Regions from separate parts of the Exiguobacterium sp. ZOR0005 genome, predicted to be linked through region 1. Evidence: a T-box and tRNA genes for the amino acid it is inferred to sense, from the RefSeq annotation. Region 1 holds a T-box; the other holds one or more tRNA genes.

Region 1 (11,952 bases):
GACCTTCAACGCTGTAATATCATTATCATGCTCGGTCGTATTATGTGAATCACTCGTGACCGGTCGAATAGCGCTCGATCCTTTTAATTCAGAATTATAAGTAACGGTACTCGCACTATATTTCTCTTGGCTATCCGTCGCCCGTGATGGACCAAAGACGACAGCATCATATTTCCCTAATAAATCCTCTCGGGAGGCGTTGAACTGTTTCATCGTCATCGTCTGAACAGTATATCCAGAGCCTAGGTTGAGTTGTGACGGTATTTTATATGTCACGCTCGTTGTATTTTTGTTCACTTCTGCCATATCAGTTAATTCTAAAATAACAGGTTTGACTGGCGTACTTGCCGAAACAGTCGTATAAATTTCAAATAAAGTCGAAATAAGGAGTGATGTTAAGAAGACGATCGCGACGAATGCCGCTACGGGTCGTTTCAATCTTCGCTGACTGACCATGGTGCGTTTCCTCCTTGGGATATGAGTTGATTAAGACATACGTTCTCATACTCATTCATACGCTTTAAATGGATGGAAAACAAGGTCATTTTTGCAAACCTTGGAAATACGTTCTTACTTCACTGATGAAGTACAGCGACCCCGTCACGACGAGCGTCTTCGACTGCGGGTTCTTCACCCAACGGTTGAGCCATAGTTTCCAGTCGACATAGTCGGCCCCGTCCTCGATCAAACTTTCTTTCGTCCTTGTGCGCGGGAAATCGAACGTCGTCTCGTACACTGTTCCGACTGTTTGAAGCGACGCCACCATGCTGGCTCGGTCTTTATCGGCGAGGATGGCCGCGAGGACCGTCACGTCGCCTTCAAGCCGCAACTGTTCGACGAGTGCGGCGATTCCTTCCGCATTGTGCGCCCCGTCGAGCACAATGCGCGGCGTCTTCGACACGAGCTCATATCGACCTGGATGCTGCGCTGTCTCAAGCCCTGACCGAATCGCCGCTTCTCCCCATCCGAGATGGCGCGCGACAGCGACGGCACACGCCCCGTTATACGCTTGATGGTGTCCGGTCAATCCGAGCGTCACCGGAGGCAAACCGTCATATGTCACGACCGTCTCGCGACCGTCCTCGATCGACGTGACGAGTGATGTGACGTCATGAATCGGGGCGTCCATCGCCTCTCCTTGTTCGTCAAGCAACCCGATCAACCGCTCATCCGTCAAACTATGGAACATCGGCACACCTCGCTTCATGATACCGAACTTTTCGAGCGCGATCTCTTCGAGCGTGTCACCAAGGATGCCTTGATGGTCGTGCCCGATTGACGTGACGACCGTCGCGAGCGGCCGTTTCAACACGTTCGTCGAGTCGAGCCGACCCCCGAGCCCGACTTCCCAGATGACGAGGTCGGGCTGTTGCTTGTGGAAATAGAGCCACGCCATCACCGTGAGCAGCTCGAACTCGGTCAACGTCTCTGGTGACGCACTCGCACAATCTTGGACCTGGTTCGCGATGCGGACGAGGTCGTCCTCCCGAATCGGCTCCCCGTTCAACATGATCCGCTCCTCGAACTGGATGATGTACGGCGAGATGAACGTCCCGACGTTCAAGCCCTCCTGCATCGCCATCGCTCGCAAAAAGGCGACGGTCGACCCTTTTCCGTTCGTGCCTGCGACGTGGACCGACGGCAACTCCTCGATCCTGAGCTTTTCTAGCATCCACTCGATTCGGGTCAACCCCGGCTTAATCCCGAACCGAAGCTGTCTGTTCAACCAATTCAATACGTCTTGTCTCGTCTCCATCTCCATCCACTCCTATATGTACACTTCCTTTTCATCTTACCAAAATTCGCGAAGCCCTACGTAAGGAATCGGCTGTGCTATACTCGAGGCGAAGAAGGAGGGATTGCGATGACAACCAATTGGAATTTCGAGGCGACGTACCTTGAACTCCGTGACATATTTTATGATCGTGGACCGGTCCACCCGGTCGACACACCTGAACTCGTCTTGTTTAATGACGACCTTGCGAAATCGCTCGGCCTAAACGTCGAGGCGGTGAAGCAAGACGTCGCCCTGTTAGCCGGAAATATTCAGACCGACACATCCTTTTCCGAGGCGTACGCCGGACACCAGTTCGGGCACTTCACGATGCTCGGAGACGGGCGTGCCCTCATGCTCGGGGAGCACATCGCTCCGAACGGGAAACGGTTTGACGTCCAATTGAAAGGCTCGGGCCCGACCGAATATTCTCGGGGCGGCGATGGACGAGCCGCCATCGGTCCGATGGTTAGGGAATTCATCATCAGTGAGGCGATGCACGCGCTCGGCATCCCGACGAACCGCGCCTTGAGTGTCGTCAAAACCGGAGAGCCTGTCATGCGGCAACGCCCGGAGCACGGCGCCGTGTTGACGCGTGTCGCCTCGAGTCACTTGCGGGTCGGGACGTTCCAATACGCGGCCGCATCCGGTTCAATCGATGACGTCATCGCGCTCGCTGACTACGCGATTCGTCGCCACGACGCTGACCTTGAAGGAAAGCCGGACCGCTACGAACAGTTCCTCCGTCGTGTCATCACGCGCCAGGCGAAGCTGATCGCCGACTGGCAACTCGTCGGCTTCATCCACGGCGTCATGAACACGGACAACACGTTCATCAGCGGTGAAGGTCTCGACTACGGCCCGTGCGCGTTCATGGACACGTATCATCCGCACACCGTCTTCAGCTCGATTGACCGGGAAGGCCGCTACGCGTACGCAAATCAGCCGTATATCGGGTCGTGGAACTTGGCGCGTCTGGCCGAGACGCTATTACCGCTCCTCGCCGAGACGCAAGAAGGAGCGATTGACATCGCCAACAAGCTGTTGGATGGGTATACCGAGACGTATAAACAAGCATACTTCACGGGACTCGCGCATAAAGTCGGGCTGTACGTCCGAAAAGACGGAGACGATGCGCTTACGGACGAGCTGCTCCGGCTCATGATGGAGAGCGAGGCCGACTTCACGAACACGTTCCGCGCGCTCACGCTCGGTGACACGGAATCGCTCGCTTTCGCCAATCGCGACGACGGTAAGGCGTGGCTCGCCGCTTGGCGGAAACGCCTTGGGGAACAAGGTCTTCCGGACGAAGATGTGACCCGACTCATGTGTCAGCATAACCCGGCCATCATCCCGCGCAACCATCACGTCGAGACGGCGATTCAAGCGGCCGCTCGCGGTGACTTCGCACCGACCGAGTCACTGCTCGCCGTACTCAAAAACCCGTACGATTACAAAGCCGACCACGGACGCTACGTCTCGCCAGGTCCACCGCGGACGTATCCGTATCAGACGTTTTGTGGCACATGATCCATTCCGCTCTCGCGGGATGGATTTTTTAGGAACCTCTTCTCTCGATTTACGTATAAATGAACATCAACGATTCAGGAGGTTCCTTATGCGCTTACTCGCTTCACTCATTTCGTTAGGTTTTGCCTGCCTTATCTCGCTCGAGCTGTGGCAAGGTCCGTTTCATAGCGGCTGGGTTTGGTCCATGCCCGCGTTTTTCTTAATCGTTTCATTCTTCCAGTTCATGAAACATTTGAACGAGCTTGAATGGAAGGAAACAAAATGAAGGTCACAATTGCCGCATTGATGCTTCTCATCCTTTCGGCTTCCTACACGGTATATAGTCTCTACCTCTTATTGATTGGGCAAGCGATTCAGCCCCAATGGACCGGGCTTGCGCTCGGCGCCTTATTCACCTCATCGTACTTCCTGTTGACCAAACAGTTGCCAGCGTGGGACGGAAGTGATCACGAATGAAAATCGTCTATTTCATTTTGATGCTCATCGCTGCGTTTTTGTATGCGGTCTATCTCGTCCATCTGTATCGGGTCGGGCTGACCGATTCGCTCTACATGCATTTTCTTTGGATTACCGCCATCGGCCTCTACATCGTCTGGCTAAAGCGAAGAACCCCCAAACGTCACGATTGACGTCGGGGGTTCTTCGCGTTTACATCCCACAGCTTAAGCTATTGTGACTCCAAAAAAACCTTCTTCGGAGAACGCGTCTCCAAAGAAGGTCAAGGTGTTACTTACGCAACTCTTCCAAACGGGCGCGGACCGCGTCACGTTTGTCGAGGTAGTCTTTTTCTTTTGCTTTCTCTTCGTCGATGACATGAGCCGGGGCCTTGCCGGTGAAGCCTGGGTTGCCGAGTTTCTTCTGAACGCGCTCGACTTCCTTCTCGTACTTCGCCACTTCTTTTTCAAGACGGGCGATTTCTTCTTCGAAGTTGATCAAGTCAGCGAGCGGGATGAACAACTCTGCCCCCGTCATGATGGCCGACATCGACTTGTCTGGAGCCGTCAAGCCACGCGCGATTTCAAGCTCGGTCGCGTTCGTGAACTTGCCGATCGTCGCCTCGTTCTCGCTCAAGTAGCCTTGTGTCGTGTCGTCACTCGTCGCGATGAAGAGTTGGATCGGTTTCGACATCGGCGCGTTCACTTCCGAACGAATGTTACGGACCGAGCGGATGACGTTCATGACTGCCTCAAACGCAGGGACCGACTCCGCGAAGTGGAGGTCGTCACGGCGTGTCGGGTAGCTCGCACGGACGATCGAGTCGCCTTCGTGCGGCAAGTGTTGCCAAATCTCCTCTGTGAGGAACGGCATGAACGGGTGCATGAGACGCATGATCGAGTCGAGCGTATGTGCGAGCACTGAACGTGTCGTCGCTTTCGCCACCTCGTCCTCACCGTAGAGCGTGAGTTTCGCCATCTCGATGTACCAGTTACAGAACTCTTCCCAGATGAAGTTGTACAAGTAGCGACCGGCTTCGCCGAACTCGTACTTGTCGACGAGACGTGTCACTTGGTCGACCGTGTCGTTCAAACGAGTGAGGATCCACTTGTCGGCAAGCGTCTTCTCGCCTGAGAGGTCGATATCCTCGAACTTCATGCCGTCCATGTTCATGAGAGCGAAACGGCTCGCGTTCCAAATCTTGTTCGCGAAGTTCCATGTCGACTCGATCTTCTCCCAATAGAAGCGGAGGTCGTTCCCTGGAGTTGAACCGGTAAGGAGGAACCAGCGGAGCGAGTCGGCACCGTACTGGTCAATGACTTCCATCGGATCGACGCCGTTACCGAGCGACTTCGACATCTTGCGGCCTTCCGAGTCGCGGATGAGACCGTGGATGAGGACGTCGTTGAACGGTTGCTTCCCTGTGAACTCGAGCGATTGGAAGATCATTCGCGATACCCAGAAGAAGATGATGTCATAACCCGTGACGAGCGCGCTCGTCGGGAAGTAACGTTTGAAGTCTGCTGAATCCGTGTCCGGCCAGCCCATCGTCGAGAACGGCCAGAGCGCTGACGAGAACCACGTGTCGAGCACGTCTTCGTCTTGCGTCCAGTTCTCGCTGTCCGCGGGTGCGTCTTTTCCTACATAGACTTCGCCTGTCTCGTTATGGTACCAAGCCGGGATGCGGTGGCCCCACCAGAGCTGACGGCTAATACACCAGTCGCGGATGTTCTCCATCCAGCGGAGGTACGTGCCTTCGAACCGTTCTGGGACGAAGTTGACTTTCGTGTCATCATGTCCTTGTGCTTCGAGCGCCGCTTTCGCGAGCGGCTCCATGTCGACGAACCACTGTTTCGAAAGATACGGCTCGATGACCGCGCCTGAACGTTCCGAGTGGCCGACCGAGTGCGTGTGCGGTTCGATCTTAACGAGCGTGCCGTCCGCTTCTAGGTCTTTCACGAGTTGCTTGCGGCATTCGAAGCGGTCGAGCCCTTCGTACTTGCCTGCGTTCTCGTTCATCTTGCCGCCTTCGTCCATGACGAGGACGCGCGGGAGCTCGTGACGGTTCCCGATCTCGAAGTCGTTCGGGTCGTGTGCCGGCGTGATCTTCACGCAGCCTGTACCGAACTCCATGTCGACGTAGTCGTCGGCGACGATCGGAATCTCACGGTTCATGACCGGAAGCATGATCGTCTTGCCGACGAGGTGCGCGTAACGCTCATCTTTCGGGTTGACGGCGACGGCCGTATCACCGAGCATCGTCTCCGGACGCGTCGTCGCGATCTCGATGTGACCTGAGCCGTCCGCGAGCGGGTATTTCATATGGTAGAACGCGCCCTCGACTTCTTGATAGATGACTTCGATATCCGAGACGGCCGTCTTCTGTGCCGGGTCCCAGTTGACGATATATTCGCCACGGTAGATCAAGCCTTTCTCATACAGACGGACGAACACTTCCTGGACCGCTTTCGAGAGCCCTTCGTCGAGCGTGAAACGCTCACGCGAGTAGTCGAGGCCGAGACCAAGTTTTGACCACTGGGCACGGATTGTGTCGGCGTACTCGTCTTTCCATTCCCACGTCTTCTCGAGGAACTTCTCGCGACCGAGGTCGTAACGCATGATACCGTCCTCACGGAGCTTCTGTTCGACTTTCGCTTGTGTCGCGATGCCGGCGTGGTCCATCCCTGGGAGCCAAAGCACGTCATAGCCTTGCATGCGCTTCAAGCGCGTCAATAAGTCTTGGAGCGTCGTGTCCCACGCGTGTCCGAGGTGAAGTTTTCCTGTCACGTTCGGTGGCGGGATGACGATCGTGTACGGCTCTTTCGAGTCGTCCTCGTCTGCTTTGAATACGTCGTTCTCTAACCAGTAGTCGTACCATTTCGCTTCCGTCGCACTCGGGTCGTACTTCGTCGGCATGGTGATTTCGTTTGTCTCGTTGGCCATGTGTAATGCCCCCTCTATAAAATGTAAACACAAAAACGGCTTCTCTCGTCCTATACGCTAAGGACGAAAGAAGCCGAATCTTCCGCGGTACCACCTTAGTTCGCCAAACACGTTGGCGCCCTCAAAATCGAATAACGGTCGATGGACCGGACCTCTCTACTCGCGTTCAAAAGGTCAGCTCCGAGGCGACTTCCGCACCATCCTTCGCGGCCTCGCACCAAGCGGCCGCGTCTCTGGGAAAGGATGGTTGTTGCGTACTATTCCTCATCATAGCTTTTGTTCGTATCTGTTAAACAATTGTAGCGACAGAAGCTGTTTCCGTCAAGATTAGAGTGAAAACTCTTCTTGCAACTCTTTGAACGTCGCTTCGACCGCCGCGATCGTCTGATCGATGTCCTCGTCCGTATGAACGGTCGAGAGGAACAAGCCTTCGAACTGTGACGGTGGCAAGAACACGCCACGCGCCGCCATCTTCCGGTAGTATGAGCGGAACATTTCGAGGTTGGCCGATTTCGCCTTCTCGAAGTTCGTCACTTTCTCGTTCGTGAAGAAGAAACCGAACATCGACCCGGCACGGTTCGTGTCGTGCGGGATGTTGTACTTCTCGCCCGCTTTCGTGAAGCCTTCGGCGAGACGGTCGGCTTTGCGCTCGAACTCCGCGTAATGTTCAGGCTTCAGTTGCGACAGCGTCGTGTAGCCGGCGATCATCGCGAGCGGGTTGCCCGAGAGCGTTCCCGCTTGATAGATCGGCCCTTGTGGCGCAATCTGTTCCATGATCTCGCGTTTCCCACCGTACGCACCGACCGGAAGGCCGCCGCCGATGACTTTCCCGAGGCACGTCAAATCCGGCATCACGCCGAAGTAGCCTTGGGCACAGTTGTAGCCGACACGGAAACCGGTCATGACCTCGTCAAAGATGAGGAGCGCGCCGTGTTGTTCCGTGATCTCACGAAGTCCTTCGAGGAATCCTGGTTGCGGCGGGACGAAGCCCATGTTGCCGGCAGCCGGCTCGACGATGACGCCGGCGAGGTCGTCGCCGTACTTCTCGAACGCGACACGGACGCCTTCTAAATCGTTATACGGCACCGTGAGCGTGTGGCTCGCGAGCTCTTTCGGCACGCCTGGTGAGTCCGGGAGACCGAGTGTGGCAACACCGGATCCCGCTTTGATGAGGAGCGAGTCGCCGTGACCGTGGTAGCAGCCTTCGAACTTTAAGATTTTCGTCTTGCCCGTATAACCGCGTGCGAGGCGAAGTGCCGCCATCGTCGCTTCCGTACCCGAGTTGACCATACGCACCATCTCGATTGACGGGACGCGGTCGATGACGAGTTCCGCCATCTTCGTCTCGAGCTCGGTCGGTGTCCCGAACGTCCAGCCTTTCTCGGCTTGTTCTTGGATCGCTTTCGTCACGACAGGGTCACGGTGACCGAGGATGAGCGGTCCCCAAGAGAGGACGTAGTCGATATATTCGTTGCCGTCGATGTCGTACACACGTGAGCCTTCACCACGTTCGGCGAAGATCGGTGTCATCCCGACTGATTTATAGGCACGGACCGGGCTGTTCACCCCGCCCGGCATGAGCGGACGTGCTTGTTCGAACGCCGCTTCTGAGCGTGTTTGTTTGTAGGTCATGCGTAGTCTCCTTCCAAATAGCGACAGACGTCTTTAGCGAAATACGTGATGATGAGATCGGCGCCGGCCCGTTTGAATCCGACCATCGTCTCCATGACGATGCGTTGTTCGTCAACCCAGTCGTTCAACGATGCCGCTTTGATCATCGCGTACTCCCCGCTCACGTTATACGCCACAATCGGCATATCGAGCGAGTCGCGCATATCACGGATGATGTCCATGAACGCGAGCGCCGGTTTGACGATCATGAAGTCCGCCCCTTGCTCGACGTCCGATTGCGACTCCCGGAACGCCTCGCGACGGTTGGCCGGGTCCATCTGATAGCCTTTCCGGTCACCTTCACCCGGTGCCGACTGCGCCGCGTCACGGAACGGTCCGTAGTACGCCGATGCGTATTTGACGCCGTAGCTCATGATCGGGATATGGCTGAACCCGTTTTGATCAAGCCCTTCCCGAATCGACGCGACGAAGCCGTCCATCATCGAACTCGGCGCGATGATGTCAGCGCCGGCTTGTGCTTGCGTGATCGCCGTCTGGACGTGAAGCGGTAGTGACGCGTCGTTATCGACGTCACCGTTCTTCACGATGCCACAGTGGCCCGTCGACGTATATTCACAGAGGCACGTATCGGCGACGACCGTGAGTTCAGGCGCCCACTGCTTCACTTTGCGGATTGCTTCTTGGACGATGCCGTGGTCGTGATACGCTTCCGTACCTTCCGGGTCTTTATGTTCAGGCACGCCGAACAAGATGACCGATTGAATGCCGAGGTCGACAATCTCTTTGATCTCGTCCTCGAGACGGTCGAGCGAGAAGTTGAAGACGCCAGGCATCGAGCTGACCTCGCGTTTAATATTCGTCCCTTCGATGATGAAGAGCGGGTAAATCAAATCTTCTTTCCGAACATGGTTTTCACGTACGAGTGCACGCATCGACTTCGATGAACGAAGGCGACGGTGACGGTCGAACTGGTTCATGAAAAATCCTCCCCTACACACTGTATTAATGCATCCATAGTATAACATTCTGGTACCCGGACCGGTAACGTCGACACTTGTCGGACGGCGCGCTCGGTCACTTCACCGATGGCGTACCACGTCCCGTGGAAGCGCTCGAGATAAGGTGTGAGCGCGTGGACGGCCGACGGACTGAGGACGAGGAGCACCTGGACGCGTCCGAGCGCCTCGGCTTCTGTCTCCGTCAGTTCACGACCGACCGTCTCATAGACGACCCAGTCGACGACATGTCCGAGCTGTCCCATATGGTCCGTGTTTGCCAAGTCGCCCCGGGCGAACAAGACGGTCTCGTCCGGTTTGACGACGTGGGCCAAATCGTGGAACAATGCCTCGCCCGTATACGTCTTCGGCATGAGCGAGACGGTGAATCCGACGGCCTCGAGCGCTCGTTTCGTCTTCTCGCCGACGGCGGCGACCCGGACGTCACGCGGGACATCCGACAGCGCTGGCACGGCGTTTTGACTCGTGACGACGAGCCAGTCGAACGAGCGCGTCGGTAGTGGCGCATCGGTCAATCTCGTCTCGATGAGCGGGACGTGATGAACGGAAAGACCGCTCGCCTCGAGCGTGGCTCGTTGCGAAGCGGTCAATCGTTTTGTCCCTGTGTACCAGACGTCACACATTGACCGAGGCGAGAATCTCACGCCCGCCGCGACCAAGAAGGTCGTCTGCCACATCTTGACCGAGGGCGATCTCGTCTGTCGACGTCTTCGTCACCCGGAGCACTTCTTTTCCGTCGACCGAGGCGATGAGCCCGGTGAGCGTCACGTCGTCCCCGTCGACCGTCGCATAACCGCCGACCGGTACGTGGCAGCTCCCTTCGATCGCCTTCAAGAACGTCCGTTCCGCCGTCGCCGCTTTCGCTGTCACGTCGTCGTGGAGAAGTTGGAGGACAGCCGTCACTTCGGCGTCGTCTTTCCGGCTCTCGATGGCGAGCACGCCTTGACCGACGGCCGGGACCATCATGTCGGCGTCAAGCGCCTCGAAGTCGACACGGTCCGTCCATCCCATCCGCTCAAGTCCGGCTTTGGCGAGCAAGATGGCGTTGAAGTTCTCGGTCTCGAGCTTCTTCAAGCGCGTATCAATGTTCCCGCGAATCCATTGGATCTCGAAGTCCGGGCGCGCCGCGAGCATTTGCGCCCCGCGACGGAGCGAGCTCGTTCCGATGACGGCACCTTGCGGGAGCGTCTCGAACGTGTAGCCGTTCTCACAGATGAGGACGTCACGCGCATCGACGCGCTTCGGCATACAGCTGATGTAAAGCTCTTCTGGCAACTCGGCCGGGACGTCTTTCATGCTGTGGACGGCGAAGTCGATGTCGCCTTCGAGCATCTGTTGTTGAATCTCTTTGACGAATAGACCTTTGCCGCCGACTTTAGATAATTGGACGTCGACGATTTGGTCACCTTTCGTCACGATTTCTTTGATCTCGAACTCGTTTTTCGCTCCGGCTTTCTTCAGTTGCTCGATAACCCATTTCGTCTGTGTCATCGCAAGTTGTGAACGGCGTGAGCCGACAATGATTTTACGCATCATACTATCCCCTTCATAGAAAAAGGCGACGGACCTCGTCGCCTTAAGATTGTGTTAGCGCATCAATGCGCGAAGTGGTGCTTTCGCCGAAATGGCCTCGGTTTCTTCCATCTCGTGTTCCATCTCTGTTTCCGGTAACTCGACATCGAGCCCAAACGTTTCGACGAACTGCGCGATGCGCGTGTTCGCATCCGGCTGGGCGGCGGCATCTTTAATATAGTCGATCGGTTCACGAAGCATCTGATTGATGATTGACTTCATATGTTTGCCGATGACTTTTTTGTCCCGGTCCGACAGATGGTCGAGCTTGCGCTCGAGACTCTCCATCGTCTCTTCTTGAACGTTTAGCGCGCGGGCACGCAACTCGTTCATGATCGGCACGACGCCGAGCGTGACGAGCCATGTCTGGAACTCTTGGATCGCTTCGTCGATCTTCACTTCAATCTTTTCCGCTTCAACGAGGCGGGCCGCCAAGTTCTTATTGACGATGCCGTTCAAGTCATCCACATCAAACAAATGCACGCCCGGAAGCGCACGGACCGCTGGATCGATATCTCGCGGTACAGCAATGTCGATTAAAAGGAGCGGACGTTCCCGGCGCAACAGTTGCGCCGCGGCCACATCATCATATTCGATGACAGCTTGTTTCGCGCCCGTCGAACTGATCAAAATGTCCGCGTCGAGCAGTCCGCAGGCGATCTCGCGAATCGAGTGGGCCCGGCCTTTGAACTTGTCGGCGACCGCTTTCGCCTTGCTCTCGGTCCGGTTGAAGACGGCGATTTGTTTCGCCCCGGCCTCGAACAAGTTGAGCGTCGTCAATTCGCCCGTCTCGCCGGCACCGACGACGACGACTTGTTTGTCGTCAAGCGACGTGTACATCTCTTGCGCGAGCGTGACCGCCGCCGAGCTGACCGATACCGACATTTCCCCAATTTGTGTGTCCGTATGGGCGCGTTTGGCGAGCGTGACCGCTTCTTTGAACAATTTGTTGAACACCGTGCCGGTCGTGCCGTTCTCTTGGGCACGGAAGAAGCTCGATTTCACTTGTCCTAAAATCTGTGTTTCCCCAATGATCATCGAGTCGAGCCC
Region 2 (11,952 bases), on a different contig from region 1:
TGGATTCCGCGCACTAAAATTCGTCTCAAGTTCCTCGCCTCGCTCGCTTATTTTATTGCCATCATAGCTCGTCAAACACGAAATGTCACTTCCGTCACTTTCATTTGTCGAGTATATTCCTTCACTTTTTATATTTCCTTTCTTTTACAATTTGAGCACGTGAGGCGATATTCGGTGAAACATTTGTTATGATAGGCACCATGTACTAGACCGAATCTATATGAAGAGGTGACGAAAATGAATTTATTAATGGTAGGAGCAGGATCAATGAGCGAGGCCCTCGTCCGAGGTTGGATCGACTCCGGTCTTTCACCAGAGTCCATCACGATGACGAACCGGAGTGACCGGGCTCGATTGGACCAACTACACAACGAACTCGGCGTCCAAGTCGTTGAGGAAGAGGACGTGAACGCTTATGATATCGTCATCCTGGCGATGCAACCAGACGGTGTGCTCCCGTACGTGCGCTCGAAGACGTGGACGGCCCCACTTCTCGTCTCTGTCGCAGCCCATATCGAGCCGGCGGAACTCGAGGCCGCCTCAGGGCTTCCTGCCGTGTGCGCGATGCCGAACACGCCAGTCGCATTCCGAGACGGGATGACGGGCCTTTGGTTCGGACCGGAAACAGACGAGTCTGTGCGCGCGACAACGACCGCTCTTTTCGAACGGGTCGGGCGAACGGCCGTGACGGACGCAAAAACAATGTCTGCCTTCATGGCAGCAGCCGGATGTAGCCCAGCGTTCTTCTATGAAATCGTCGGATCGATGACACCGGTCTTGACCGACGCTGGATTTGACGAGGCGACGGCCCGACAAATCGTCGCCCAAGCGATGAAAGGATCTGCCGAGCTGTTACTTCACGAATCGCGTCAAACCGAAGAATTGATTGCGGACGTAGCCGCGCCAGGAGGTCCGACCGATCGTGGTGTCGGCGTACTGCGTGCTCGCGACTTGTCCGATGTCATGTCCTCGGCATTGCGTGAAAGTGCGAAAGAAGGTCATGAATCAGTCGACACAACGATCGACAGAGTGTAAGCGATGCTTACGCTCTTTTTTTGTTTGTAGACGATAAGCGTTCACAAAGTCGATACTTTTTCCCGACGCCGTGCATGATATGCTAGCAAATGAGAAGTATTATCATTTGACCAAATTGGAGAGATTTAAATGCGCTCATTGCTAGCCATGCCCTTGCATCAATCGGTAATCTTATCCGATATGACGAAGCTGGATGATCGACTACGACGCCGAATGATCGCCTTAGGTTTTTATGAGGGCTGTTCTGTCCAAGTCAAACGTCGGGCCATCTTTGCCGGTCCGCTCACCGTCGAACAAGTCGAGCACCAACAGATGATCGCGCTCCGTCGTTCGGACGCCGCCCAGATTGGAGTGATCGTTCCGTGACTCAAAGAATCGCACTCATCGGAAATCCAAACACCGGTAAAACGTCACTCTTCAACCGCTTGACCGGTTCTTCTGCCCATGTCGGGAACTGGTCGGGGGTGACGGTTGAACAGAAAGTTGGGACGTTACATGGACAAAATGGGCACTTGATCGACTTGCCCGGCATTTATGACTTAGACCCTTTGTCAGCGGATGAGGCAATCGTCGCCCGCTTTCTGTTGCAGGAGCCGTTCGATGGAATCATCAATATCATTGATGCCTCACAGTTTGAACGGAACTTGCAACTGACACTGCAACTTCTTGAAACGGGACACCCGTTACAAATCGGCTTGAACATGGTCGACGTCGCCAAAGGACGGGGGATCGATATCGATCTCACACATCTGCAACAATGTCTAGACGTGGACGTGTTCCCGCTCACCGCTCGGACAGGCGCCGGTTGCGAAGTCCTTCTGACTTCACTTCGGATGATGCCACGTGAGCCGTTCATCCTCGATTACGGGGTCGAGACCGAGCAAGCAATCCGACAAATTCTTGTTGCGACCGGCTTGTCGCCGGACGAGCGCTGGGTCGCCGTTCAATATTTGGCAGGAAATCGCGTCATCTCCAAGCATCTCGAAGCAACGACACCGACGGTCAGTGACATCCGAAAATCGCTTGAACAGGCGCTTGGACGTTTTGCCCACGCACAAATCACAGAGCGGAGACGTGAATGGGCCAAAGCGATTCGCCAGCAAGTCGTCAACCGTCAAAATACCATACGCGTCACGACGACCGACCGAATCGATGCTGTCGTCACCCACCCGGTTTTGGGACTACCGATCTTCTTTGCGGTGCTCTATAGTTTATTCCATGTCACGTTTAACTGGGTCGGGGCCCCATTGTCAGACATGTTCAATTTCTTTTTGTCAGGTCCGTTCACGTCAGCTATAAGCTCGGCGCTCCAAACGTTCGGTGCCTCCGCTTTCATTCAGGCGTTGCTGCTCGATGGGGTCATCGCCGGTGTCGGAGGGGTGCTCGTCTTTGTGCCGCAAATCTTCGTGCTCTTTTTCTTTATTTCATTGTTAGAAGACTCAGGGTATATGGCGCGTGTCGCCATCGTCATGGATCGCTTCATGCAACTCGTCGGGTTGAACGGTAAAAGTTTTATTCCGATGATCATCGGGTTCGGCTGTAACGTGCCTGGCATCATGGCTGCCCGTACAGTTGAAGAAGAGCGGGAACGCCTCGTCACCATCTTCATCTCACCGTTCATGTCATGTTCCGCGCGTCTCCCGATTTACGCCGTCTTCGCCGCTAGCTTCTTTGCGACTAACCAAGCGCTCGTCGTGCTGTCGTTGTATGTGCTTGGCATCACGCTCGCACTCATTGCCGCAAAAGTGTTCACTTCCGTATTGGCTACAGAGGATGACCATAGCCTCTTTCTCGTCGAACAACCTCCTTACCGTATCCCACAAGGGTTGACGCTTTGGCGCAGCACGTGGCAGAAAGCAAGAGGCTTCGTTCGAAAAGCAGGTACGTTCATCTTCGGTGGCTCTGTCTTCATTTGGCTCCTCGCTTATTCAGGTCCGAGCGGATTCGACGTTCCGATGAATGAAAGCTTTCTCGCCCTCATTGGTGGATCGATCGCCACGCTGCTCGCTCCATTAGGATTCGGAACATGGCAGGCAGGCGCTTCGCTTATCACCGGATTTTTAGCGAAAGAAGTCGTCGTCTCCACGATGGCCATCATTTACGCGGTCAGTGAGTCAGACCTTTCCACTTCATTATTGCCGCTGTTCACACCGCTCAGCGCGTACAGTTTCATGGCATTCGTACTTTTATACGTCCCTTGTCTCGCGACAATCGCTGTCATTCGTCGGGAAGTCGGCAGTGTTCGGCTCACATGGGTGGCCAGCCTATACGGACTCGGCGTCGCCTATGCCGTTTCATTCCTCATCTATCAATTCGGTCGTCTACTAGGCTTTGCATAACAAGGAGGAAAGCTTATGTATTTATTTGATTTATTAGTCGGTCTCACCGTCTTCGGTTACGCTTCCTATACGCTTTATCGCTTTACACAGAAGGCGAAATCCGGAAAGTGTGCCACATGCGAGTTGGAATCGACGTGTACGACGACTTGCGACGCCATCGACTGGGATGCCATCATCAAACAGGCGTTACAGTCCGATCGAACGAAATGACAAATAAAAACGGGCGAGCCGCGTTTGCGAGCTCGTCCGTTTTTTAAGGAACCATATGTAACACGGTCACGACAAGCGCCACCATCAAAATTCCGGGCAACAAGTTTGCCACTCGTATTCTCGTAATACCAGCCAAATTCAGGCCGATGGCGACGATCATGACGCCGCCGGTCGCCGTCATTTCCAAAATGAAGCTATCCATGAGCGTTTCCGGGATGAACTTCATGATTTGGATGGCGAGAAGCGCGATCGCCCCTTGATAGAGCAAGACCGGTACGGCCGAAAACATGACACCGATGCCAAGTGACGAAGCGAGGACGAGCGCCGTGAACCCATCAATCATCCCTTTCGTGTAAAGAACGTCATGATCGCCTCGAAGTCCACTGTCGAGCGCTCCGATGACCGCCATCGCCCCGATCACAAAAATGAGCGTCGCCGTGACAAACCCTTCTGCGATGCTCGATTTCCGGTTACCGCCGATTTTCCGCTCCAATTGATAGCCGATTTCGTTCAGCTTCTCATCAAGCTTCCACCACTCCCCGAGCGCTGCGCCCGCGACGAGACTCCCGATCACAATTAAAAAGTTCTCACTCTTCAGTCCCATTTGAACGCCGAGTAGCACGACGGCTAGTCCGATTGCGGCCGTGACCGTCTCTTTCATCCGTTCCGGGATCCGGTGGAACAGAAGACCGAACAACGTCCCGATGACGATCAATGCCGCGTTGACGAGCGTCCCTAACAACACCATCCTGCATTCCCCGTTTCTTTATGTATTGAAAGCAATATACCAACCCGTTCCATCGGATGTCAATTGAAAAAAGAACAAAAAAAAGAGCCACTTCTCGCAAGAAGTGGCTTCGCGGAAACCCACGTTCCTATGGGTTTCGCATCGGGTTTGGCACCCAAGTGATTCTGACTGGGCTCGAACCAGCGACCTCTACCCTGTCAAGGTAGCGCTCTCCCAGCTGAGCTACAGAATCAGGTCGTGTCCTCTCTTAAGGACACTATTAATATATCAAGAAACTAATGCGTTGGCAACTGTTTTTTAAAAGTTTTTTTATTTTTTTTAACGCGACATTTCTTGTCGTTGAATGTGACGGCAAAGCCGCTCTAAGTCACCCGCATATACCGATACGAGCATTCCCTCGTACTCCGTGTCCCGGTCCCAATGAAGTCCGTTCGCTTTCGCCACACGTTGCGATGGCACGTTGTCCGGGTGGATGAGCGAGATAATGTCTTTCTCCCCTTCCTCGAACGCATGTTGCATAAGGCGAGCCGCCGCTTCTCGACCGTAACCCATGTGCCAATGCTTCGGTGCCAACCAATAGCCGACTTCAAGTTCGATATTGCCGTCGAGCTCGTGTAACAACGTACCGGCATGGCCGATCGGCTCGTCACTTTCAAACGTCATCAACTTGAGTAACCCGGTCTGCCGTCCCGTCTTATAACGCGCCAACTGCCGCTCGAACCATTCGATCGTCTGCTCATCCGTATACGGTTTTCCGTCCGGGCTAATGAATCGCATCACCCGTGGATCTTGCAACAACGATTTGACGAAATAAAAGTCAGCAATCGTATATGGTTCAAGCCGTAAGCGCTCAGAGTGTAACTCGACATGCTTCATCGTTCCCGCCCCTTTCGTTCACAGTCTTTACTCATTAATTCCCGTTATCAAATAAATTCAATCCTGTTCAAGCGATAACTTTCAAGCCGACGACGCTGCCGATAATGAGCGTTAAAAAGAAAATTCGCCACCGGTCCGTCGATTCGTTCAAGTAGAGCATACCGAGGATGACCCCACCGGCCGCTCCAATGCCGACCCAAATCGAGTAGGCGAGTCCGAGCGGCAACGTCTCGAGAGAGCGGGACAATAAATAGAAACTGAGCGCGAACGTCACGATCGACAAGATCGACCACTTTAAGATTTGATAGCCTTTTGATTTTCCCATGAAAAAGACGGCAATCATCTCGGCCAGTCCCGCCCCTATTAAAAATGCCCAACTCATGCTGTCCCTCCTCCCGTCACTTGTTTCAATCCGATCACACCGACTAACAACGTTCCAATGAAGACGAGCTTCATGCCGGTGAGCACCTCGTCAAACAAAATATTCCCGACGAGCACTGTCCCGACCGCACCGATCCCCGTGAAGACGGCGTACCCCGTACCGGCCGGCAAAACCCGGAACGATAATGCCAACAATCCGAAACTGACAATCAACAAGACGATTGTAATCAATGTCGGTCCAAGAACGGTGAACCCGTTCGATAATTTCATCGTCGTCGCCCAGACGATCTCGAGCAGACCGGCGAGGACGAGCCACATCCATGCGAGTTGATCACGTTTCATGTCCACCCGACCCCTTTCTTGAAGATTTTAAAGGCGGCGCGTTGCCGGGCAACCCGGTTCGTCTCGAACGTGAAGAGAGAGACGAGCGCACCGTCTAAAAAGCAATAGTATGCGTGGTAAATGTCATCAAGTGACTGGTTTGGTAAATCACCTTGCTCCATGGCGAGACGAAACTGTTCTTTCTCGAACGCTTGGAGTTCTATCTCGACTGTTCCGAGTGTCGCCTCGATGAACGATCGTAACTCAGGTGGCGGCACGAGCAACATCCGTTTCGTCAGCATCCACGTTTCCTCTTCTTCAAAGAAACGAATGAGTGCCTTCACGATCGCCGCGATCCGCTCGAGCGGTGGAGCGTCGACCGACGCGTCACGCGCATCCATCCATGCCCGCTCATATCGTCCGGCCATCTGTTGTACGACTTGTTTGAATAGCTGTTCCTTTCCTTCGATATGCGCATAGAGTGACGCTTTTTTTATACCGACGTCCTCGGCGAGTGCGGCGAGCGACAGTCCTTCATATCCTTCAAGGGCAAAACGGCGCGTCGCCGCTTGCTCAATTCGTTGTTTCGTATTCATGTCTATTCGGCCTCCTAACTGCTCCCTTAACTTTACCTAACGAACGGTAGGTAGTCAAGTACGGCGATTGAATTTTTAATTGGAGACCTTCACAATATAGGAAGTGTATCGGAAAGGAAGGTTGTTTATGATTGAACAGTTCAGCTTCACAATCCCGACGGATCGTCGTGGTCAAAAACGTATCATCTCCATATATCGTCCTGACTTTGTGACGGCGCAACATCCGCTCCCTGTCCTTTATATGCATGACGGACAAAATGTGTTCGACTCGAAGACAAAATCCAGTTGGGGCATCGACCGCCACATTGAAGATTTGCACTTGCCGCTCATGGTCGTCGCCGTCTCGAGTCCTCCGGATTGGCTGGACCGTTATGATGACTATTCTTTTTACGAGGATGACATGCTCTATCGGCGCATCGGACCTGAACTCGCAAAGACGAGACCGACGCTCGGCGGCCGTGGACGCCTCTATACGGATTGGCTCATGCACGAGTTGAAACCATGGGTCGACGCTCGTTACGCGACCGACCCGGATGATGTCGGGGTGATGGGCAGTTCGATGGGCGGAGTCATCTCTTTATACATGATGGCGACCTATCCGTCGATTCGTCGAGTCGGCTCGCTGTCAACGGCTGCCTGGTCAAACCTCGACCCGCTCGTCCGCGAACTGACACAAGCCGACTTGTCGGCGCGCCTGTATCTGGATATCGGTACGAACGAGACGAGTGGTCCAATCACACCGGAAGACTATCTATATACGAACGCCAAGCTCGTCGAGGCGTTGGCAAGGACCGGCATCGCATTCCGTTACGAGGTCGAACCTGACGCCACCCACCACGAGTCGGCTTGGCGGCGGCGCTTGCCGAACGCACTCGCCTATCTGTACGACCGTACTTAAAAAAGGGAGGCAGCGTCCGCTGTCTCCCCATTCATCCGCCTCCATGATGTTCAGCCAAGTAGAGCGGTCCGACTTTCCGGACGAAGTAGCTCTCGAGTCGGCCTTGTGTCGCGCGCTCCACCGGTGGCTCCGTCAACGTATAAATCTTCCCGCCCCGCTCTTCGAACGCATCCCGCTCTAGCTCGTTACGGGCATCGTCCTCGACGATTGGCGACGTCAAGGCTGCAATCGGATGACCCATCAAACAGACGTACGTCCGGAGGGCCGCATGCGGCGTCGCATGTAACGCGAGCAAAATGAGACAAGTCACACTGATTGAAATCAATCTTTTTTTCACGGGCACACCCCTTTACTCATTCGTTCCTATAACATAGTTCGGGCACCGCTCTTCTTTTTCCTTCATGCAAAAAAGAGACGAACCCTAAGTGGATTCGTCTCTCCTTCCTTTAGATGACCCAGTTGCCGGCACGCATGATCGCTTCGCGCGAGCCGTCTTCAAGTTCACCATCGATATCCATATCGGCTGAGCCGATCATGAAATCGACGTGTGTCATCGAGTCGTTCGCCCCGTTCTCGGCGAGCTCTTCGGCTGACATCAATGGACCGCCCTCGAGACACGTCGAATAAGCACGTCCGAGCGCCAAGTGACACGAGGCGTTCTCATCAAAGAGCGTGTTGTAGAAGAGAAGGCCTGAGTTCGAGATTGGCGAGTCGTCCGGAACGAGCGCGACTTCGCCGATTCGGCGCGCCCCTTCGTCGAGGTTGAGCAACTCATCGAGTGCGGCTTGTCCTTGTTTCGCTTCCGCCTTCACGACTTTTCCGCCTTCGAACCAAAGCGTGAACTCATCAATCAAGTTCCCGCTATAGCTGAGCGGTTTCGTGCTCGACACATGTCCTTCGACCGCATCTTTATCAGCAAGCGTGAACACTTCCTCGGTCGGCATGTTGGCGATGAAGTCGACACCGTCCGTGTTCGGGCCTCCGCCGCCTAAGAAGACGTGTTTCTTCGGAAGACCGATTGTCAACTCTGTGCCTGGCGCTTTGTAGTGGAGTTTCGCATATTTTTTCTCTGTCAATAGCTGTGCCCGGGACCGAAGCGCTTGGTCATGTTCATCCCAAGCGGCGACGACATCGTCTTGGTCCATCCGTGTTGCGGCGAAAATAGCCCGCCATAACGCCGGAACGGCATCCTCACGATCCGGGAACACTTTCTTCGCCCACGCCTCAGAGGCACCGGCAATGATCGACCAGCTGACGTTGTCGCTCATGACGTACTTGCGCCACTTCGCGAGCGCCACACCGGCTGCCCGGTTCGAATCAGCAATCCGTGAGGACTCGACACCGTTTAACGCGTCTGGGTCGTCGCTGACAATTGATAGGAACGCCGTCTTTTCTTCAGCAAGCTGCTCGAAACGCGCTTTCAACCATTCTGGAAACTCTTTAAACGAGTCGTGCGGTGCATCGAAGTAGCGGATTTTCGTCGACTCCTCGTCGCTCCAGTTGACGAAGACTTGTTTCGCACCGGCCGCATAAGCCGCTTTCACGACTTGACGGACGAGCGGGGCTTGGCTGATGTCCGCGCGGACTTCAAGCTGTTGACCCGGTTGGATGTTGACACCTTTTTTGACGGCGAGTTCCGCATAGCGGGCAAACTCTGCCTCAGTCGGTAACGTTTGAGTAGACATATGTACAGTTCCTCCTTTGTTCGTTCTATATCATTTTCTTAAATTTTCGGAAAAGTTGCAACCAAATCGCAAAAACGGGCATATTAGTAGATGTAAAGAGAAGGAGGAATTCATATGTCAGATTGGAAAACGACGTATACCCATTTTTTAGACACGGCAAAAGAAGAGTACGCCGGCAACGAACAACGCGGTGACCTGCTCGTTCAAGGCGAACTCGCCTTAGCCAAAGTGACGGTCGATGTCGCTTCAAATGAAATCAGCAATATCGAGCGCGAGGAAGAGCTCACGCTGTACTTCCAAATGAAACAGTTGCTCAACATGTTGCGCGCCATCTATAATGACCAGTTCGAAATGCAACCGGAAAAAGAAGACGCGCTCGTCGCGGCCGTCCTCTACTTCGTCTCACCGTTTGATGCCATTCCTGATGATGCGCCGCTCGGATTGTTTGATGACGCCCAAGTGATCGACTACGTACATGAACAACTCGCTAGCGATATCGACCGCTTTCACCACGCATTGTAAGCAATCGCCCTTGAAATTCGACCCGGGTCGGAGTACGCTTGCTTGAGAACTATGTCAAAGGGGGCGTATGGCGCCTAGCCAATCTATATGTACGCAAAATCACGAAAACGAATCGCCGTCGAAACGGTATTGTTCATTATCGCCGGAACGATTCTCCAATCTATTTTCGTCAGTTTGCTCCTTAAGCCGAACGAAATCGGCTCTGGAGGAATCGTCGGAATCACGCTTATTATCAATGAACTGTTCGGGACGCCAATCGGTCTCAGCCAGTTAGTGTTAAACATCCCGCTCTTTATCGTCGGGATCAAGTTTTTAGGAAAGCGGTTCATCTTGATGACCGGGATCGTCGTCGTCTTGTCCTCTATCTTGATCGATGCGTTACCGGTGCTCGTACCGCCGACGCCGCTCGACGACCCGCTCGTCGCCTCCGTATTCAGTGGAATTGTTTCCGGACTCGGCCTGGCGCTCCTATTGTTCGCCGGCGCCTCGACAGGCGGACTCGATATTCTCGGAAAAGTCATCTATTCGACGAACCGAAATTTGTCGCTCCCTAAAATCTTTTTGACACAAGACATCATCGTCTACATTCTCGTGTTCATCACGTTTGACATCAAGGCGGTCATGTACGCGCTCGTGCTCAGTTTCGTTCGTTCGCGCACCTTGTTGACGATCCACCGCTTCTTCTCGGCCCAAAAGCAGTGCTTTATCATCTGTAAAAAAGCCGATGAGATCAACTTGGTCATCAAGCAGAACTTGAAGCGCGGCGTCACGATCATGGACGCGACAGGCGGCTATTCGAACGACTCGAAGAAGATGTTGTACGTCGTCGTCCAAAACAACGAGATTCCAAAGCTTCGTCAAATCGTCTCCGATATCGATTCGGAAGCGTTCGTCACCGTCTCAGAAATCGATTCGGTCGTCGGAAATTTCAAAGAACATTCTTATACACTTTAATCGACAGCAACTTGCTGTCGATTTTTTGTGTAACAAACGCTCCAACGTTCCGATAATACGAATGAGCCTATTAGACATATACAGAAGGAGGTGCATGAGTTGTCTAGCCACTCCTTGCGCCAATCAGTCCCCGCCCTGCTCGTCGGGACATTTGCTCTCGGACTGTTATTGATTGTTTTCAGCCCTTATGGGTTACGTGAGACGAGTCTGTTCATCTACTTCATGACGATCACACTCATCGCGACCGCTATTAGCGGCTACGCCGTTTACCGCCATCAGGGCATGCGACGCTACATTCATTTGTTGATCAGCGCCGGCAACCTTTGTTTCATCGCTTACTTAGTCGTGCATCGCTACTACACGACCGTACCCGGTGACATGATGATGTTCATTCAAAACTTTTTCTATTTGATCATGGCACTCATCGTCATCACCCAGTCCATTGAGATCCGCACGCTGAAACTGCGGACGTTCGACGTGTTCGCCTTACTCAGCTTCCTGCTCATCGGCGCATTGCACATTTTCTTCTACTCAGCCCGTGGCGAACAATACGTCGCCAGTTTGAACGGTTTCGAAGAACAAATGGTGCTCGTCAGCCTCTACATGGTGCTCGGGTTTTTGTATTTAAACCGAATCGTCACCTCGGGCCAAACGTTCCGGGTGATGCTCTTGATCGGGATACTTGGTTTCACGACCGCCTCGATTATGAACCAGTTGAACGGGTTTGCCGGTGTCGGTCATGACCTCGTCCATCTGCTTCAAGTGAGTAGCATCTTCCTCATCTCAGTCAGCTTCTTGTTCGATGAAGCTGCGGAAGACGTCCTCGCCCATGACTCCGTGTTCGATTACGTCATTTACAGTTCGGTCGTCATGTTGTTCATGCTCGCATCCGACCGTCTGCTCGGCACGTCCGTTCTAGACTCGATGATCGCGAACGCGGTCTTGCTGTTACTCATCCGACAGTTCGTCGTCGCCAAACAAAACGCCTTGATCAGTCAACGCTTACATACGGTCAATACGGATCTCGAAGTCGCGGTGACGACGAAAGCGCACGAACTTGAGATTCGGGAACAACAATATCGGTCACTGTTCGCCTATCACGCGGAACCGATTTTCTTGTTCGACTTGCACGGGGAAGTTCTATCCGTCAACGAAGCCGGTAGTTCGGTGCTCGGACACGATGCCGAGATGTTGGTCGGTTCTAACATTTTAGACATTATCGAACAGAAAGATCGCGCCGCCTATGCGACCGTGCTCCACGACCTAACGACAGGCCGTCCCGAGACACTCGAGGTCGATGTCATGACCGATGATGGGACGAAACGTGTCTGGCAATTGATGAACATCCCGATGATCATTGATGGTGAAGTCGAAGGAATTTACGCCA

The links. A T-box is a leader RNA that pairs with one kind of tRNA and senses whether it is charged. The one in region 1 lies ahead of L971_RS11985 (valine--tRNA ligase), so its partner is inferred to be a tRNA-Val.
Region 2: it has a tRNA-Val gene. The T-box ahead of L971_RS11985 (valine--tRNA ligase) is inferred to sense a tRNA for this amino acid. The anticodon was not compared.

The regions. Positions count from the first base shown of each region.
Region 1 covers NZ_JTLB01000026.1:17,500-29,451, forward strand. The annotation lists gene L971_RS11965 (DUF5057 domain-containing protein) at 1-456, opposite strand, end outside; gene L971_RS11970 (folylpolyglutamate synthase/dihydrofolate synthase family protein) at 542-1,756, opposite strand; gene L971_RS11975 (YdiU family protein) at 1,865-3,304, shown strand; gene L971_RS15080 (hypothetical protein) at 3,393-3,569, shown strand; gene L971_RS11980 (hypothetical protein) at 3,566-3,760, shown strand; gene L971_RS15085 (hypothetical protein) at 3,757-3,933, shown strand; gene L971_RS11985 (valine--tRNA ligase) at 4,031-6,682, opposite strand; T-box leader at 6,739-6,962, opposite strand; gene hemL (glutamate-1-semialdehyde 2,1-aminomutase) at 7,010-8,314, opposite strand; gene hemB (porphobilinogen synthase) at 8,311-9,291, opposite strand; gene L971_RS12000 (uroporphyrinogen-III synthase) at 9,288-9,920, opposite strand; gene hemC (hydroxymethylbilane synthase) at 9,946-10,863, opposite strand; gene hemA (glutamyl-tRNA reductase) at 10,918-11,952, opposite strand, start outside.
Region 2 covers NZ_JTLB01000022.1:55,942-67,893, forward strand. The annotation lists gene yidD (membrane protein insertion efficiency factor YidD) at 1-29, opposite strand, end outside; gene L971_RS09135 (pyrroline-5-carboxylate reductase) at 238-1,035, shown strand; gene L971_RS09140 (FeoA family protein) at 1,165-1,401, shown strand; gene feoB (ferrous iron transport protein B) at 1,398-3,374, shown strand; gene L971_RS09150 (FeoB-associated Cys-rich membrane protein) at 3,390-3,584, shown strand; gene L971_RS09155 (DUF554 domain-containing protein) at 3,628-4,332, opposite strand; tRNA gene L971_RS09160 (tRNA-Val) at 4,492-4,564, opposite strand; gene L971_RS09165 (GNAT family N-acetyltransferase) at 4,651-5,208, opposite strand; gene L971_RS09170 (multidrug efflux SMR transporter) at 5,276-5,590, opposite strand; gene L971_RS09175 (multidrug efflux SMR transporter) at 5,587-5,931, opposite strand; gene L971_RS09180 (TetR/AcrR family transcriptional regulator) at 5,928-6,506, opposite strand; gene L971_RS09185 (alpha/beta hydrolase) at 6,634-7,404, shown strand; gene L971_RS09190 (hypothetical protein) at 7,436-7,741, opposite strand; gene L971_RS09195 (aminopeptidase) at 7,851-9,089, opposite strand; gene L971_RS09200 (YkvA family protein) at 9,204-9,611, shown strand; gene L971_RS09205 (YitT family protein) at 9,699-10,565, shown strand; gene L971_RS09210 (bifunctional diguanylate cyclase/phosphodiesterase) at 10,665-11,952, shown strand, end outside.